One region of the Nioella aestuarii genome, then DNA from elsewhere that is predicted to be linked to it. Evidence: riboswitches for the same ligand, from Rfam matches in the RefSeq annotation. Region 1 holds a riboswitch; each other region holds the start of a gene.

Evidence for each region. Region 1 has a riboswitch for cobalamin ahead of ACROHD_RS19945 (CbtB domain-containing protein). Riboswitches for the same ligand answer to the same signal wherever they lie in the genome.
Region 2: it holds a riboswitch for cobalamin, as region 1 does, so the genes downstream of both, ACROHD_RS03860 (DUF1636 family protein) here and ACROHD_RS19945 (CbtB domain-containing protein) in region 1, are expected to answer to the same signal.
Region 3: it holds a riboswitch for cobalamin, as region 1 does, so the genes downstream of both, ACROHD_RS09135 (hypothetical protein) here and ACROHD_RS19945 (CbtB domain-containing protein) in region 1, are expected to answer to the same signal.

Annotation. Positions count from the first base shown of each region.
Region 1 covers NZ_JBPBBA010000060.1:3,339-8,155, forward strand. Annotated here, with positions in the region: gene cobF (precorrin-6A synthase (deacetylating)) at 57-818, opposite strand; gene ACROHD_RS19940 (CbtA family protein) at 878-1,591, opposite strand; gene ACROHD_RS19945 (CbtB domain-containing protein) at 1,613-1,783, opposite strand; cobalamin riboswitch at 1,820-2,046, opposite strand; gene ACROHD_RS19950 (DUF1636 family protein) at 2,127-2,450, opposite strand; gene cobA (uroporphyrinogen-III C-methyltransferase) at 2,443-3,168, opposite strand; gene ACROHD_RS19960 (cobyrinic acid a,c-diamide synthase CobB) at 3,170-4,477, opposite strand; gene cobM (precorrin-4 C(11)-methyltransferase) at 4,477-4,817, opposite strand, start outside.
Region 2 covers NZ_JBPBBA010000004.1:2,225-7,041, forward strand. Annotated here, with positions in the region: partial or broken gene cobN (cobaltochelatase subunit CobN) at 1-723, opposite strand, end outside; gene cobW (cobalamin biosynthesis protein CobW) at 733-1,767, opposite strand; gene ACROHD_RS03860 (DUF1636 family protein) at 1,771-2,157, opposite strand; cobalamin riboswitch at 2,243-2,470, opposite strand; gene cobO (cob(I)yrinic acid a,c-diamide adenosyltransferase) at 2,508-3,128, shown strand; gene ACROHD_RS03870 (cobyric acid synthase) at 3,273-4,721, opposite strand; gene ACROHD_RS03875 (Lin0512 family protein) at 4,731-4,817, opposite strand, start outside.
Region 3 covers NZ_JBPBBA010000012.1:13,018-17,834, reverse strand. Annotated here, with positions in the region: gene ACROHD_RS09150 (CPBP family intramembrane glutamic endopeptidase) at 1-552, shown strand, start outside; gene accD (acetyl-CoA carboxylase, carboxyltransferase subunit beta) at 624-1,580, shown strand; gene ACROHD_RS09140 (bifunctional folylpolyglutamate synthase/dihydrofolate synthase) at 1,573-2,853, shown strand; cobalamin riboswitch at 3,133-3,341, shown strand; gene ACROHD_RS09135 (hypothetical protein) at 3,411-3,794, shown strand; gene ACROHD_RS09130 (metal ABC transporter permease) at 3,798-4,715, opposite strand; gene ACROHD_RS09125 (metal ABC transporter permease) at 4,712-4,817, opposite strand, start outside.

The sequences.
Region 1 (4,817 bases):
GCAAGGCCTTTGCAAAGGCCTTTCAACGGCCTTGCAAGGCCGTTCTCGCGCTCCGCTCAAACGATGGGTCTTCGGCGCAGAAGGTATATGTCCATGATCCAGCCATGGGTGGTTCGGGCTTCAGAACGTGCGGTGACAATCGCATCTGAAATGTCAGCAACGGGGCCGGACAGGGATATCTCATTCTCCATCCCGGCATAGCCCGTCCACCAGATATGCAGCCCTTCAGAGGCTAGGCCGCGAAAGCTCAATTCACCATCCAGCATCACCACGGCGGTATCCGTTCCTTCCGGAAAGCCGTTGTCGCGGATCTGACGGCCAGTGGTGACCACAACAGGCCCATTGATCTCGTTGAGCGGAATGGCGTGGGCTGCGGTCAGCGCCTGGATCGAGGTGATGCCGGGGATCATGCGTGTTTCAAGCGGCAGCAATCGGGCTACTCTTTCCGCGATCCGAAGCGTGGAATCATATAGTGACGGATCGCCCCAGACGAGGAAGGCCACGCGGGTCCCCTGACCCAGATGCGCGCGAATGTTTTCCGCCCAGATTTCCGCTATCGCGTCGTGCCAGGCGTCCACGCGCGCGCGGTAATCGGCAATCGATGGATCGCGCTTGGGCAGGGCGAATTCCACCACGTTCGTTGCCGGGTTGGTCAGCAAATCGGCGCAGATCTGGCGACGCAGGCCCGCGAGGTCATCCTTGTCAGCCCCTTTCGTGGGGATCAGGATCAGGTCGGCCGCGTTGATTGCGTCAATCGCCTGAAGCGTCAGATGACGCGGGTTGCCGGTGCCGATGCCGATAAGGTCAAGCGCGATCATGGGGGCCTCATGAAAATGCCCCCCGGGGGTAGCGGAGGGCATAGGGGTTGTCCAGCGGATCAGGCCGCGTCCGGTTCCGGGGCCGCAAAGCGGGCGGTTAACCATCCGAGCAGAGCCCAGACAGCCAGCGCGACACCCAGAACCCGGGCCGAGAACTCGGCGGCCAGTTCGGGTGGAGCATAGCCGAAATACTCGTCCAGAACCGGGGCACCTATGGCATGGGGCAGGGCAACCAGCGTGGCCCCTGCAATCACGGTCAGCACACCACGGCTATAGGCGATCAGGGCCAGCCCGCCAGCGGTCGCCACGACCGTGCCCAACCACCAGTACTGGCGCAGGGTGATATCCGCGCCGATGGCACCGGGCAGTTCCGGGGCCAGGCCCATTGCCGGGGCCAGCTGGAACGTCGCAAAGCCTGCGATGCCCCACAGGACACCCTCTTGCGGCGTGATCGTGCGGCCAAAGAGGCCCGCCACATGATACCCCGCCACAAGCACAAGCCCGTAGCCCGCATAGATGAGCCCGGTGAACAGAACGGTCAGCAGGTTGCGGGTAAGGGCAGAGCCTTCAGCCGCTTCGCCATGACCGCTGTGATCATCGTGCCCCGCTTCTGTGCCATGAGCCATCGGTTCCCCGAAATGGACAAGTTCGCCGGATTCATAAAGTTCAGCGTGCAGGATGATCTCCTGCACGAACGCGAAATGCAGCACGGCTGCAAACAGCCCTGCTGCAAAGCCGGCGATCAGCCCGCCGGCCAGCATACGCATCATCATGGGATGTAACGTGCCGCTGCCTTAGTGGCAGGGGAAGCCCGTTGCATGGCGCATGTCATGGGCGGCGTCGTGCAGCACAGCGGATTGCGCGTGACCTGCAAGGAACAGGACGCCCGCGCCCAGAAGCGCGACGAACAGGATGCTGAGGACCTTGGACTGCGTGGCGGAGCCGGTGGCAATCAGTTGCGACATTTTCTTTTCTCCTTGCCGTCACACCCGACGGCATTTCTGGTTTCACTTCGCGTGGCCGGTCTCCTGACTCACGGGTCACAGCCGAGCCTTTCCCCTTCCCACCGGCGCCACAGTGCCCCGGCAGTGGGTTAACGAAAGGCCGCTCGCCGCTCACAGTCGCGGGGGCGGTCGGGGCTTTGGGCGCCGCAACTTGGTCCGCCCTTTCCCCGTTCCCGTTTCAGCCCCGATGCTTTGCACCATTGGGACACCACATCATCACTATGCCGTTTGGGGACTTGCCGGGTCAATGCGCAAAACACGCCTGCTTGCGCATGAAAACGACCTCGGCGGGAAAAACTACGCCTTAGCCAGGAATGCGGGCAATGGCCTTGAGCCGCAGATCCCCGATCACGCGGGCATCCGCGAAATTGCCGTCAACCGAGTCGGCGTAAAGCGGCAGGAATGCCAGGATCAGAGGCAGGTCCGCCTCGGTCAGATCTCCAAAGAGATAGGCGGTTTTTCCCGGTGCGCGTACAGACAGGGTTGAGGGGCGCGGGCAGCCTGACATGCAGTCCACGGTATTGACCTTCGCAGTGGGCTCAGCAGGCAGAGCCGCGTGCAGCCGGTCTGCAAAACCCGATGCGCCAAGCACACAGGTGGTGCAGACGGTCAGCGTGATCTCAGACATCGCCATCAGCCAGCGGACCGTAAAGGATGAGGCCCGGCAGCTTGCTGTCGGATGTCATCAGCGTGGCCGCCAGCTCTGTCACCGTCGACCGGGTCAGTCGCTGATCCTCGGTTGAGACGCTTTCGGCAAACAGCGCGGGCGTGTCGGCGGGCAGGCCCTTGGCGACTAGCTGTTCCACCAGCGCCGCAAAGGTGCGCTTGCCCATATAAACCACGGTGGTCGCCCCGGGATCCGCAAGGGCCGCAAGGTCCAGCCCTTCGGGCAGCGCCCCGGTCACGTCATGGCCGGTCACGAACTGCACCCGGCGCGCCGTCAGTCGGCGCGTCAGCGGAATGCCCGCGGCGGCAGCTGCGGCAGAAGCAGAGGTGACGCCGGGAATGATTTCGTAGGGGATGCCTTCGGCACGCAGCGCGGTGATTTCTTCCTCAAGCCGTCCGAATATGCCGGAATCGCCGGATTTCAGCCGCACGATCCGTTGCCCGGTCTTGGCATAGTCGACCAGAAGGCGACTTACGTGATCCTGTTTGGGCGAGGGGCGACCAGCACGTTTCCCCACCCCGACCAGGTCTGCATCCTGCCGCGCATGGGTCAGGATGGGGCCTGAGCTGAGATCGTCGAACAGCACGGCATCGGCGCGGTTCAACCGGTCCACGGCCTTTAGTGTCAGCAACTCGGGGTCGCCCGGGCCAGAGGAAACGAAACTGACGAAGCCGGTCATGTTACCGCGTGGCCTCCGCGATCAGGTGGAAGAAGGTGCCGGTGGCGTGGCCCCGGCGAGACCCGGTCTCGGGCACTGCTGCGCCGCCCGCGTCGACCACCTCTGCCAGCGGTGCATCTGGCTGGTCAAGAATGGTAGAATAATGGAACTCATGGCCCCGCAGGCGCGCACCCGCCGCGTGGCCGGGCATGGCGGCTTGAAGTGTCGCCAACCGATAGCCCAGATGCATCTTGCGCTTCTCATACGAGGTCACGAGGCCTAGGAGGCCCGCCATTTCGTGATGCGTGCCCTCCTTGTCCACAAGTGCGCTGCCCATGGCCATGTAGCCACCGCATTCGCCGTGCACCGGACGGGTTTCTGCGAAGGATCGCAGGCCGGCGCGGAAATGCGTTGCGGCTGCCAATTGCCCCGCATGTAGCTCCGGATACCCGCCGGGCAGCCAGCAAATATCGGCGCTCTCATCGGGGGCTTCGTCATTCAACGGCGAGAAGGGCAGAATTTCGGCCCCCGCCCGCCGCCAGCCATCAAGCTGATGCGGATAGACGAAAGAAAACGCTCCATCGCGCGCCAAGGCGATGCGCTGGCCGGGCGGCGCAATTGAAGCGGTGTGACCGGTCATCGTCGTTTCAGCCGCGATCTCCAACATCCGGTCCAGGTTCACGTTCTCAGCCACGAACCGCGCCGCCGTGTCCAGAATGCGCGGCATCTCTGCCTGTTCGCCTGCCTGCACGAGGCCCAGATGGCGCGAGGGCATCTCGATCTCTTTTTGCCGGGGCAGGGTGCCGAGCACTTCGATCCCCACTTCCGACATGCCTGCCCGCAGCATTGCCTCATGCCGGGGCGAGGCGACGCGATTGAGAACAACCCCTGCAATACGCACATCGGGCCGCATCAGTGCGAAACCCTTGGCCACCGCAGCTGCCGACTGCGCCTGACCGGATGTATCCAGCACCAGGACCACGGGCCAGCCGGTCAGTGCTGCCAGATGCGCGCTGGCCCCGTTGCCGCATTCGCCGTCAATGGCCACCCCGTCGAAAAGCCCCATAGAGCCTTCCGCGACAATCAATTCCGCGTCCGCAGCACATCCGATCAGCCCGCCGATCATCTCCGCACCCATTGCCCAGGTGTCGAGGTTCACGGATGCCCGCCCGGCTGCTGCCGAATGAAATCCGGGGTCGATATAGTCCGGCCCGCTCTTGAACGGCTGAACGGTCAGCCCGCGCGCGCGCAGTGCCGCCAGCAGGCCAAGCGTCAGCGTGGTCTTGCCGGTGCCCGAGGCGGGGGCGGATATGATCAGACCGCGCGGCATCAGTCCACCGTTTCCGGGAAGCGCGGGTCGGTGCCCACGGGGCGGAAGCGGCGGTCGTAATCGCCTGCATAAAGGCAGCTCTCGTCGAAATCCTCTGCGCCAAGTGCAGGGCCGACCAGGATCAGTGCCGTGCGCCCGCGTTCGCCGCCCGTGGCCTCTTCAACCGTGGCGAGCGTTGCCTTGACGATCCGTTGGTCGGGCCAGGTCGCGCGCCAGATCACCGCGACCGGGCAATCGGGGCCATAGGCGGGCGATAGCCGAGCCACCACGTCCTCCAGCACATGCACCGACAGGTGAATGGCCAGCGTCGCGCCGGTGGCGGCGAAGTTCTCCAGCGTCT
Region 2 (4,817 bases), on a different contig from region 1:
TTGTTTGAGGCTCGCCGCGAAGATGCCCACGGCGTCGAACCCCTTGGCCTCCAGTGCTGCGATCGTGGCATCCACAGGGTCGGTATCAGCAGCGGTCAGATAAGAGCGGTAGAAAGTGACGGGAACGAGCGGCTTTCCCGAAGGCTGGAAAGACCGCAGTACGCCGTCACCCGGACGGTAGAAGCCGAAATCCGGCACGGTCTTTTCGCCCACCACGGGGCCCGCATAGAGCCCGCCCGCCAGTGCCAGTTGCGCCAGCGCTGCGTGGGCGGCCACCGCCCCGCCCGCGTCGCATAGGTGCTGCAAACGGCGCAGGGTGGAAACCGGCAGGGTGGAAAGTTCGTCAAGGCGCGGATCGGGCCGGCCATCAGCGGGCAGGATCGCCAACGCCATGCCGGTGCGGTCGGCCAACTCTCGCAAGGTGGCGAGGCCATAGGGCCAGTAGCTTTCGCCGCCGATGAGCTTCACCAGAACCGCGCGTGTGCCCACCAGGGTCTGCTCGGCGTAGGTGTCGACCGACAGCGGATGTTTCAGGGCGACGAGATTGGCGAGCCGAACGCTCGGTTCGAACCCATGCGCCTTGGCACGCCCATAGCCAGCCGCGAATGCCCCTAGGTCGGAATCGGAAAAGGACAGCACCACTAGGTCTGCGGGGCTCTGCCCGAGATCCATGGGGGTGTCAGTTTCCTCCAACCCGTGGCTTTCGCGGAAGACGACATGCATCGGCCCGGCCTACCCCTCCAGCACGGCGCGGATGGCGGCGGGGTCTACGTGGTCATGCTCACCGATCACCACCAGTTGCGACCGGCGGGGCATATCGCCCCACGGACGGTCGAACTGGGTGCGCAGGCGTTCGCCCACGGCCTGAACCAGCAGTCGCATCGGTTTGCCCTTCACGGCGATATACCCTTTCACACGCAGCGCGTTCTGTTCCCGCGCCAGCCGCACGACTGCGGCCTCCAGCGCTTTCACGTCTTCTACCTCGTCCAGCTCGATCACCACGCTGTCAAAATCGTCATGTTCATGGTCATCCGCGCCGTCATGGTGGCTGGGGCGGGCATCGAGATCGTCCTCGGCCGCCGCTTCCAGCCCCAGCACGACGCGCGGGTCGATGACGCCCTCGGTCATTGGCAGGATCGAAACAGGGCGCGGCATCTCGGCTTCGATCACCGCGCGGGCCTTGGCCAGCCCCTCGTCGCCCGCAAGGTCTGCCTTGGACAGCAGGATGATGTCGGCGCAGGAAATCTGATCCTCGAAAACCTCGCCAAGCGGCGTGTCGTGGTCGAGGCTGTCATCGGCTTCTCGCTGTGCCTGAACGGCATCCACATCCGGCGCGAAGCGGCCTGCGGCCACGGCCTCGGCATCGGCCAGTGCGATGACGCCATCAACGGTGATGCGCGACCGGATCGCGGGCCAGTCGAAGGCTTTCAGCAGCGGCTTGGGCAGGGCCAATCCGCTGGTTTCGATCAGGATATGGTCGGGCGTTTCGGGCAGCGCCATCAGCGTCTCAATCGTTGGGATGAAATCGTCGGCCACGGTGCAGCAGATGCAGCCATTGGCCAGTTCCACGATGTTTTCCGCCGGGCAGTTTTCATCCGCGCAGGTCTTGAGAATATCGCCATCCACTCCTGCGGTGCCGAATTCATTGACCAGAACGGCCAGTCGCTTGCCCTGATTATTTGTCATCAGATGACGGATCAGCGTGGTTTTGCCCGCACCGAGAAAGCCGGTGATGACGGTAACGGGGATTTTGGAAAGCGATTGCATGGATCAGTCCTTGCTGTCTGGAGCCGAGAGCGGGGGGATGCGGGCGATGGATTGTTTGCGGAAGACCTCGGGCCGTTCGCGCCAGGGCACAAGACCATCGGTGGTGGCGGCATAAGCGCGAATACCCGCGAGGATCTGGTCGAGGTGATCTTCGGGATCGAGACGGCCATAGATATAGGTCCAGCGATCTGGCCCGCCTGTGATCGCCAGAGAGCAGCCGTTGGAACAGGCGGACAGGCATTCATTCCCGCGCAGGCGCACACCTTCGGGCAGGTCGGCGGATTTTAGTGCCTCGTGCAGGCGGTGGCCGGGGCGCGGTTCCTCTGGAACACGTTCACCATCCACCGTCTTGCGGCAGGTCGTGCAGACCGTGACTGTTACCTCGCCCATGCGCGGCCTCATCTGTTTTGGGACGATAGGGGGAACCAGCCTGGACAATCAGCCCGCAATGGCCGGCGCGACGCACCCCGGCCGCCCGTTACTCTTGTCGCTGGCAGGTCTCCCGGCTTGCGGATATCGGGGCACGGGCGGCCCCGGCGGCGTCTGGTCCTTCCCGGCATGGTTGCCAGTGGTTCCAGGGCCTTCTCCGGTCACGGTCGCGGGGGCGGCTGCGCTTCGGCAATGAACCCAGCAAGGTCGCAAAGCCTGTCGCATTCCCTCTTCGCCTGTTCTAGGAACAGGAACCAGCAGTTCCGCACCTGCGGCATGAGCCGCCCCGATGTCAAGCGAAGGATGAAGAAATGGCCGATACGCCGCTTTCGGATGAAGACCGCCACGCCCAGAAGATGGCCAAGAAAAAAGCCGCACGCGATAAGATCATGGCCACGAAAGAGGGCGAGAAGGGTCTGATCATCGTCCACACCGGGCCTGGCAAGGGGAAATCCTCCTCAGGGTTCGGGATGATTCTGCGCTGCATCGCCCATGAAATGCCCTGCGCCGTGGTTCAGTTCATCAAGGGCGCTTGGGACACCGGCGAGCGGCGGATTCTGGAAGGCAATTTCTCGGACCTTTGCCAGTTTCACGCCATGGGCGAGGGATTCACCTGGGAAACCCAGGACAAAAGCCGCGATATCGCCATGGCCGCGAAGGGTTGGGAAAAGGCGAAAGAGCTGATCCGCGACCTAGACATCAAGATGGTGCTGCTCGATGAGATCAATATCGCGCTGCGCTATGACTATCTGGATATCGCCGAGGTCGTGCGCTTTCTCAGCGAAGAGAAACCACCGATGACGCATGTGGTGCTGACCGGTCGGAACGCCAAGGAAGAGCTGATCGAGATCGCTGATCTGGTGACTGAAATGACGCTGGTCAAGCATCCGTTCCGGTCCGGGATCAAAGGGCAAAAGGGCGTGGAATTCTAAGAACTGTTTGACTGCGCTTCGCGCGTCGACCGGCGCGCCCGTTCCGGGCGCGCATGTGGGGGCACTGCCCCCGCCGTCTTTCTGGCGGCGCCATAGCGACATTGCCTGCAGAGTGCAGCCAGAGAGACCGCACCCTATGCCGTGTCAATGCGCAAGCGCCAGCAGCCCGTCCAGATCCAGATGTTGCTCCATATGCGCCGCCAGTGCATCGAGCGTGTCCTCTACCACCCGTCCGTAAGACAATGGCCCGGCAGTCACCCCGAACCCGTCCAGAAAAGCGCGCCGGAACCCGTCTTCCACGAACATTCCGTGCAGGTAGCTGCCCTGAACGCGCGCATCTGCGGATCGCGCTCCCTCGGCGTTGCCGCTCACCCGTGCGAAGGGGCGCGCGCGGTCTGGTCCATCCGTCCGTCCGATATGGATCTCATAGCCCTTCATCCCTGCTCCGGTGGCTTCATGGGTGGCATCGACACGGGTCAGGCTCTTGTCTCCGGTCATGATGGTTTCGACGTCCAAAAGCCCGAGACCTTCTGTGGAGCCGGCCGCGCCCTCGATCCCGTCAGGATCGTGAACGACGCGACCCAGCATCTGGTATCCACCGCAGATCCCCAGAATGTGCCCACCCCGGCGCCAATGTGCCAACAGGTCCACGTCCCAACCTTGCGCACGCAAAAAGGCCATGTCGCCGCGTGTGGACTTGCTGCCGGGGATAATCACCAAATCGGTCTCGGCAGGGATAACCTCGCCCGCCCGAACCATGGTCAGCGACACGCCCGGTTCTTGTGCCAGAGGGTCGAGATCGTCGAAATTCGCGATCCGGCTGAGCGCGAGGCAAGCCACCTTCAGCCCCTCGCCAAAGCCGCCCTTGGGCAGGTCGAGGGCATCCTCGGCGGGCAATTTTGAGGCCTCTGAGAAGAAGGGTAGCACCCCATAGCCGCGCCAGCCCGTGCGCGCCTCTATCAGCGCATAGCCGTCGTCGAACAACCGCACATCGCCGCGGAACTTGTTGATCAGGAAACCCTTGATCAGCGCCTCGTCACCCGGATCGAGAACGGCCTGTGTTCCGACCATCTGGGCAATCACGCCGCCTCGGTCGATATCCCCGGCCAGTACCACCGGCACATTCGCAGCGGCGGCAAAGCCCATATTGGCGATATCACCCGCGCGCAGGTTTACCTCTGCCGGGCTGCCCGCGCCCTCCACGATCACCAGATCGTGCCGTGCCTTCAGGCGATTGAAGCTGTCCAGAACCGGCGTCATCAGCTGCGGTTTCAGGGCCGCGTAGTCCCGTGCCTTCACCGTGGTCAGCCGCTTGCCCTGCACGACAACCTGAGCGCCCACATCGGTTTCGGGCTTCAGCAGAACCGGGTTCATGTCCACGACCGGATCGAGCCCGCAGGCCATTGCCTGCAACGCCTGCGCCCGCCCGATCTCGCCCCCGTCAACGGTTACGGCGGCGTTGTTGGACATGTTCTGCGGCTTGAACGGCGCGACCGACAGCCCGCGCAGACGCGCCGCCCGGCACAGCCCCGCCACAAGCAGAGACTTGCCCACATTCGACCCCGCCCCCTGGATCATCAGCGCCTTGGTCATACTCGCCACCTAACGCCCGGAAACCAGAGCAGGGTCCAGGAACGCCTCTACCGCCGCGCTTGCAAGCACTGTGACATTGCCATTGTCCGGATTGGT
Region 3 (4,817 bases), on a different contig from region 1:
CTGGTCTGTCTGGCCGTGCTGGCGGCCTCTGCCGTCTTTCCCTTCGGCTATGATCCCGTTCCCGGGTTGGACCTGCCCCTCTGGCTGAACTTCCTTCCCCTCTCGCTTTTGGTCATTCTCGGTCAGACCGGCGCCGAGGAGCTGTTTTTTCGCGGATACCTGCAACAACAGCTGGCCGCCCGGTTCAACACGCCGCTGGTCTGGATGGGACTGCCCTCGATCCTCTTCGGTCTCGCGCATCTGGACCTGTCCAACGGCCCAATCCTGGCTTGGCTGGTTGTGGCGGCGACTGGCCTCTTTGGTCTTTGCGCTGCCGACCTGACGGCACGCACCGGCAATATCGGCGCGGCCTGGGGATTTCACTTTGCCAACAACGTTGCCGCGATACTGATCGTATCACTCAGCGGCACGCTGTCGGGCCTTGCGCTTTACGTCACGCCTTTCGGCCCTGCCGACACAGAGACGCTTGTGCCCTTGCTGCTGCGCGACATGGCCACCACGGTCGTCATCTGGGCCGCCATCCGCTTTGCGCTTGCAAAGACGGGCCTTTAGGCCACGCTGCAATTGCATTTCCCGTCCGCGCGTCATATCTGGTCGCAGACGGTCGCAGAAACGGACAGCTCATGAACTGGATCACCAATTACGTCCGCCCCCGGATCAACTCGCTCTTTTCCCGCCGCGAGGTGCCCGAGAACCTTTGGACCAAGTGCGCCGAATGCGGGACGATGCTGTTCCACCGGGAGCTGTCTGATAACCTGAACGTCTGCACCGGCTGCGATCACCATATGCCGATCACCCCGCGCGCCCGGTTCGAAGCGCTGTTTGACGGCGGCGTGTTCTCAGAGGTGCAAATACCCGTCCCGGTCCCCGACCCGCTGCATTTCCGCGATCAGAAGAAATACCCCGACCGCATGAAGGCTGCCCAGAAGGGCACCGGAGAGTTCGAGGCGATGCTGGTCGCAGAAGGCGAAGTGGGCCGCACCCGCATCGTCGCCGCCGGGCAGGACTTCACCTTCATGGGCGGGTCAATGGGCATGTATGTGGGCAACGCGATCATCGCCGCCGCCGAACGCGCTGTGGAACGGCAACTGCCGCTGGTCCTCTTTTCCGCCGCAGGTGGCGCCCGCATGCAGGAAGGCATCCTAAGCCTTATCCAGATGCCGCGTACCACCGTCGCCGTGCAGATGCTTAAAGAGGCCGGCCTGCCTTACATCGTCGTGCTGACCCATCCGACCACCGGTGGGGTCACGGCCTCCTATGCCATGCTCGGTGATGTTCAGATCGCTGAGCCCAATGCGCTTATCTGCTTCGCCGGTCCCCGCGTCATTGAACAGACCATCCGCGAAACGCTGCCCGAAGGCTTCCAGCGGTCCGAATACCTGCTGGATCACGGTATGCTGGACCGCGTGACTCATCGCAAGAACATGAAGGATGAGCTTGTGACCATCCTGCGCATGTTGACCGGCCAGCCCCCGGCCGTGAAGGGCGACCTTCCCGCACCGGAACCCGAAGCGCAGGCCGAAAGCGACGCACAGGTGCCCGCAGCACCGACTCAAGAGGCTGCCGACAAGAATGGCTGAGGCCCGTTCCGACATCCTCCTTGACCGGATGATGTCGCTGCACCCGAAAATCATCGACCTGACGCTGGACCGAATGCACCGGCTTCTGGCCGCGCTCGGCCATCCCGAGGCGAAGTTGCCCCCTGTCATCCATGTCGCAGGCACCAATGGCAAAGGGTCCACCCTCGCCATGCTGCGCGCAGGGATCGAGGCCGCCGGTCAAGCCGCCCATGTCTATACCTCGCCGCATCTTGCGCGGTTTCACGAGCGTATCCGGCTGGCGGGGGATCTGATCGACGAAGACCTTCTCAGCGACATTCTCGACGAATGCCTCGCCGCCAACGGCCCCGATTCTATCACCTATTTCGAAATCACGACCGCCGCCGCGCTGCTGGCCTTCACCCGGGTGCACGCTGACTGGACCTTGCTGGAAACCGGTCTTGGCGGGCGGCTCGATGCCACGAACGTGGTGGACCAACCCCGACTGACGATCATTACGCCGGTCGATCTTGACCATCAGCAATACCTTGGTGAGACGATTGCCGAGATCGCAGGTGAAAAGGCCGGGATCATAAAACGCGGCGTACCCTGCGTCGTCGGCCCGCAGCCGGATGAGGCGCTGGAAGTGATCGAAGCCCGCGCCGCTCGCCATGGCGCACCGCTGTTGGTCCATGGCCAGCACTGGCATGTGTGGGAAGAACGTGGGCGGCTGGTGTTCCAGGACGAAACCGGGCTTCTCGATTTGCCTCTGCCCAATCTTGTCGGGGCCCATCAGGTGATGAACGCTGGCGCGGTCCTCGCAACCCTTCGCCACCTTGGCTTCGATGAAGCCATTTGCGAAGCCGCCGTGACCCGGGCCGAATGGCCCGCCCGGATGCAGCGCCTGAAGACCGGCCCACTTGTGGATATGGCAAATGCCGCCGGGTCCGAGCTCTGGCTCGATGGCGGCCACAACCCCGCCGCCGCGCTGGCCATCGTCGAATCGCTTTCACGCCTGCCGGCGAAACCCACGCATCTCATTTGCGGAATGCTGAACACCAAGGATGTCGGCGGCTTCATGCGCCCGCTGGCCGGGGTGGCGGGCGGCCTTCATGCGGTATCCATCCCCGGTCAGGCCGCGACGCTCTCTGCCGAAGACACCGTCGCCAAGGCCCGCGCCGCCGGGCTGCGCGCGGCAACCGCCGAAGACGTGCAATCCGCCCTCTCGGCGATCCTTGCAGAGTCTCCCGGCACCCGCGTGCTCATCTGCGGCTCCCTCTACCTCGCGGGCGTGATCCTTCAGACGAACGGCTGACTACCCCTTCTTCTTGGCTCCAATACTCCCGCCGGAAGCATCCCGCCCCCTCAAGTGGATCAGACAGCTGTTACAGCAAACCGCCTTCACCGATATCCCGTGGCAACGCGGCTCTTTGAGGCCTCCGGCGCAAGCCGGGGGTTGAGAAGGGCCGCTCACGGGTCGACGACGCAGTCGGCGAAACCAGCTTTTGTCTGAGCAGGGGGTGTTCAGGGGGAGTACGCATGGCGCACGCGCGGCACCCCATGCTTTCCCCCCATTGACCGCGCGCGCCATCCTGCGCAATGTGACCCCGATGGTTCCCTGCGGCCCAGAGCCAAAGGGATGAAAAGGGAATGCGGTGCGGGGTCTCCCCAATGCCGCAACTGCCCCCGCAACTGTAAGCGGAAAGCGCCCCCATCCGCGCCACTGGTTCAAGGACGAGCCGGGAAGGCCGGGGACCGCAATGACCCGCGAGTCAGGAGACCTGCCATCATCGTAGAAACCTGAAGGCGGGGTGTCCTTCGTGGGGGTTTTCGGCCCTCCCGACCCGTCTGATCCCCAGCGCGGAGGGCGCGATGATCATGACCGAAAACGGCTATACCTATAGCTGCACCACCTGCCCGAAAACTGGCCAGCCCTGCGCCGTCGGACTAACGCTCGCGCGGCAGTTTTCTGCAGCACTGAGCGCCGGGGATCGGGCTTTGTCAGACGACTTCGAGATGTCCGGCCATGGCAGGTTGCATGGCGATTGCGGGCAAGGCTGCGGTGTTGTGTATAGTCTCTGTAAAAGGGGGTTTCGTGTCTTTTGCGGGGTTCCCGAGGATACGGACCCAGACGATCTCAACCAGTTTGCTACGGCGTTCTTCACCGATGGTCCCATAGGCAACGGCCCGTTTCCCAGGGCCATGATTGTCGGGCATCGCGTCGATCGCCCGGCACAGCGCCCATCCCAGATCTGAGCCTCAGGCCAGCGCACCACCCCGCTCGGGCCCTAACAGCGCGGCCACGACAAGGATCACCCCCGATACCGTGGCGATCATTCCCGCCGCGCTGACAGAATCCTGCGCACCCAGCCAAAGCGGGCCATAACCTGCCAACACATAGCCAAGCACGGCTGACAATGTGGCGAAAACCACGCTCCACCCCACCTGCGCACCCAAGCGATTGGTCATCAGCCGGGCAGCGGCAGGTGGGCAAATGAACATAGCGATCACGATGATCGACCCAACCGCATCAAACGCTGCCACCGCCGCCAGCGCCGAAACCCCGACAAGCGCCATCCCGATCACGTTCGTGGGCATCCCCATGACACGCGCAAAGCCTTCATCGAACGTGGAAATCTTCAATGGCCGCCAGAAAAGCCAAACAAAGAAGACCACAGCGATCAGCGTCAGAGAAATGCGGATCAGCTCTGGCGGCAACCCGGCCAGAGCCACGGGATCAAGCAGCGATTCCCAGCCATAGGCATCCAGCCAGATCAGGCTTTCCAGATTTCCCATCAACGCGTGTTCCACATCCAGATGCACGCTGGACGTATCGGACCGCTCCAACAACAACACACCCCCGGCAAACATGGTTGTAAAGACCACGCCCATGGCCGCGCCGGGCTCGATCCCACCGAGGCGCCGTATGGACTCGATCAGCAGCACGGCCAGAAGTGCCGCAGCAGCGGCTCCGATCATCATGGGCCAGGTCGCAACGGTACCGGTGATCAGAAAGGCCACCACGATTCCCGGCAGCACCACATGGGATATCGCATCCCCAATCAGCGCCTGCCGTCTGAGAACAAGGAAGTTGCCGGGCAGCGCACAGGCAATTGCGGCAAAGGTACCGATCAGGATCGGTGTCAGGCTGAGGGGGACGAACTCTGATCCGCTCATGCCGGAACCTCCTGCGGGGCGGCCAGATGCGTGTCTATTTCGGCCAGTTGGTCTTGTGTCACGACGGTATCAATCGGGCGAATCCCATCATAGAGCGCGGCT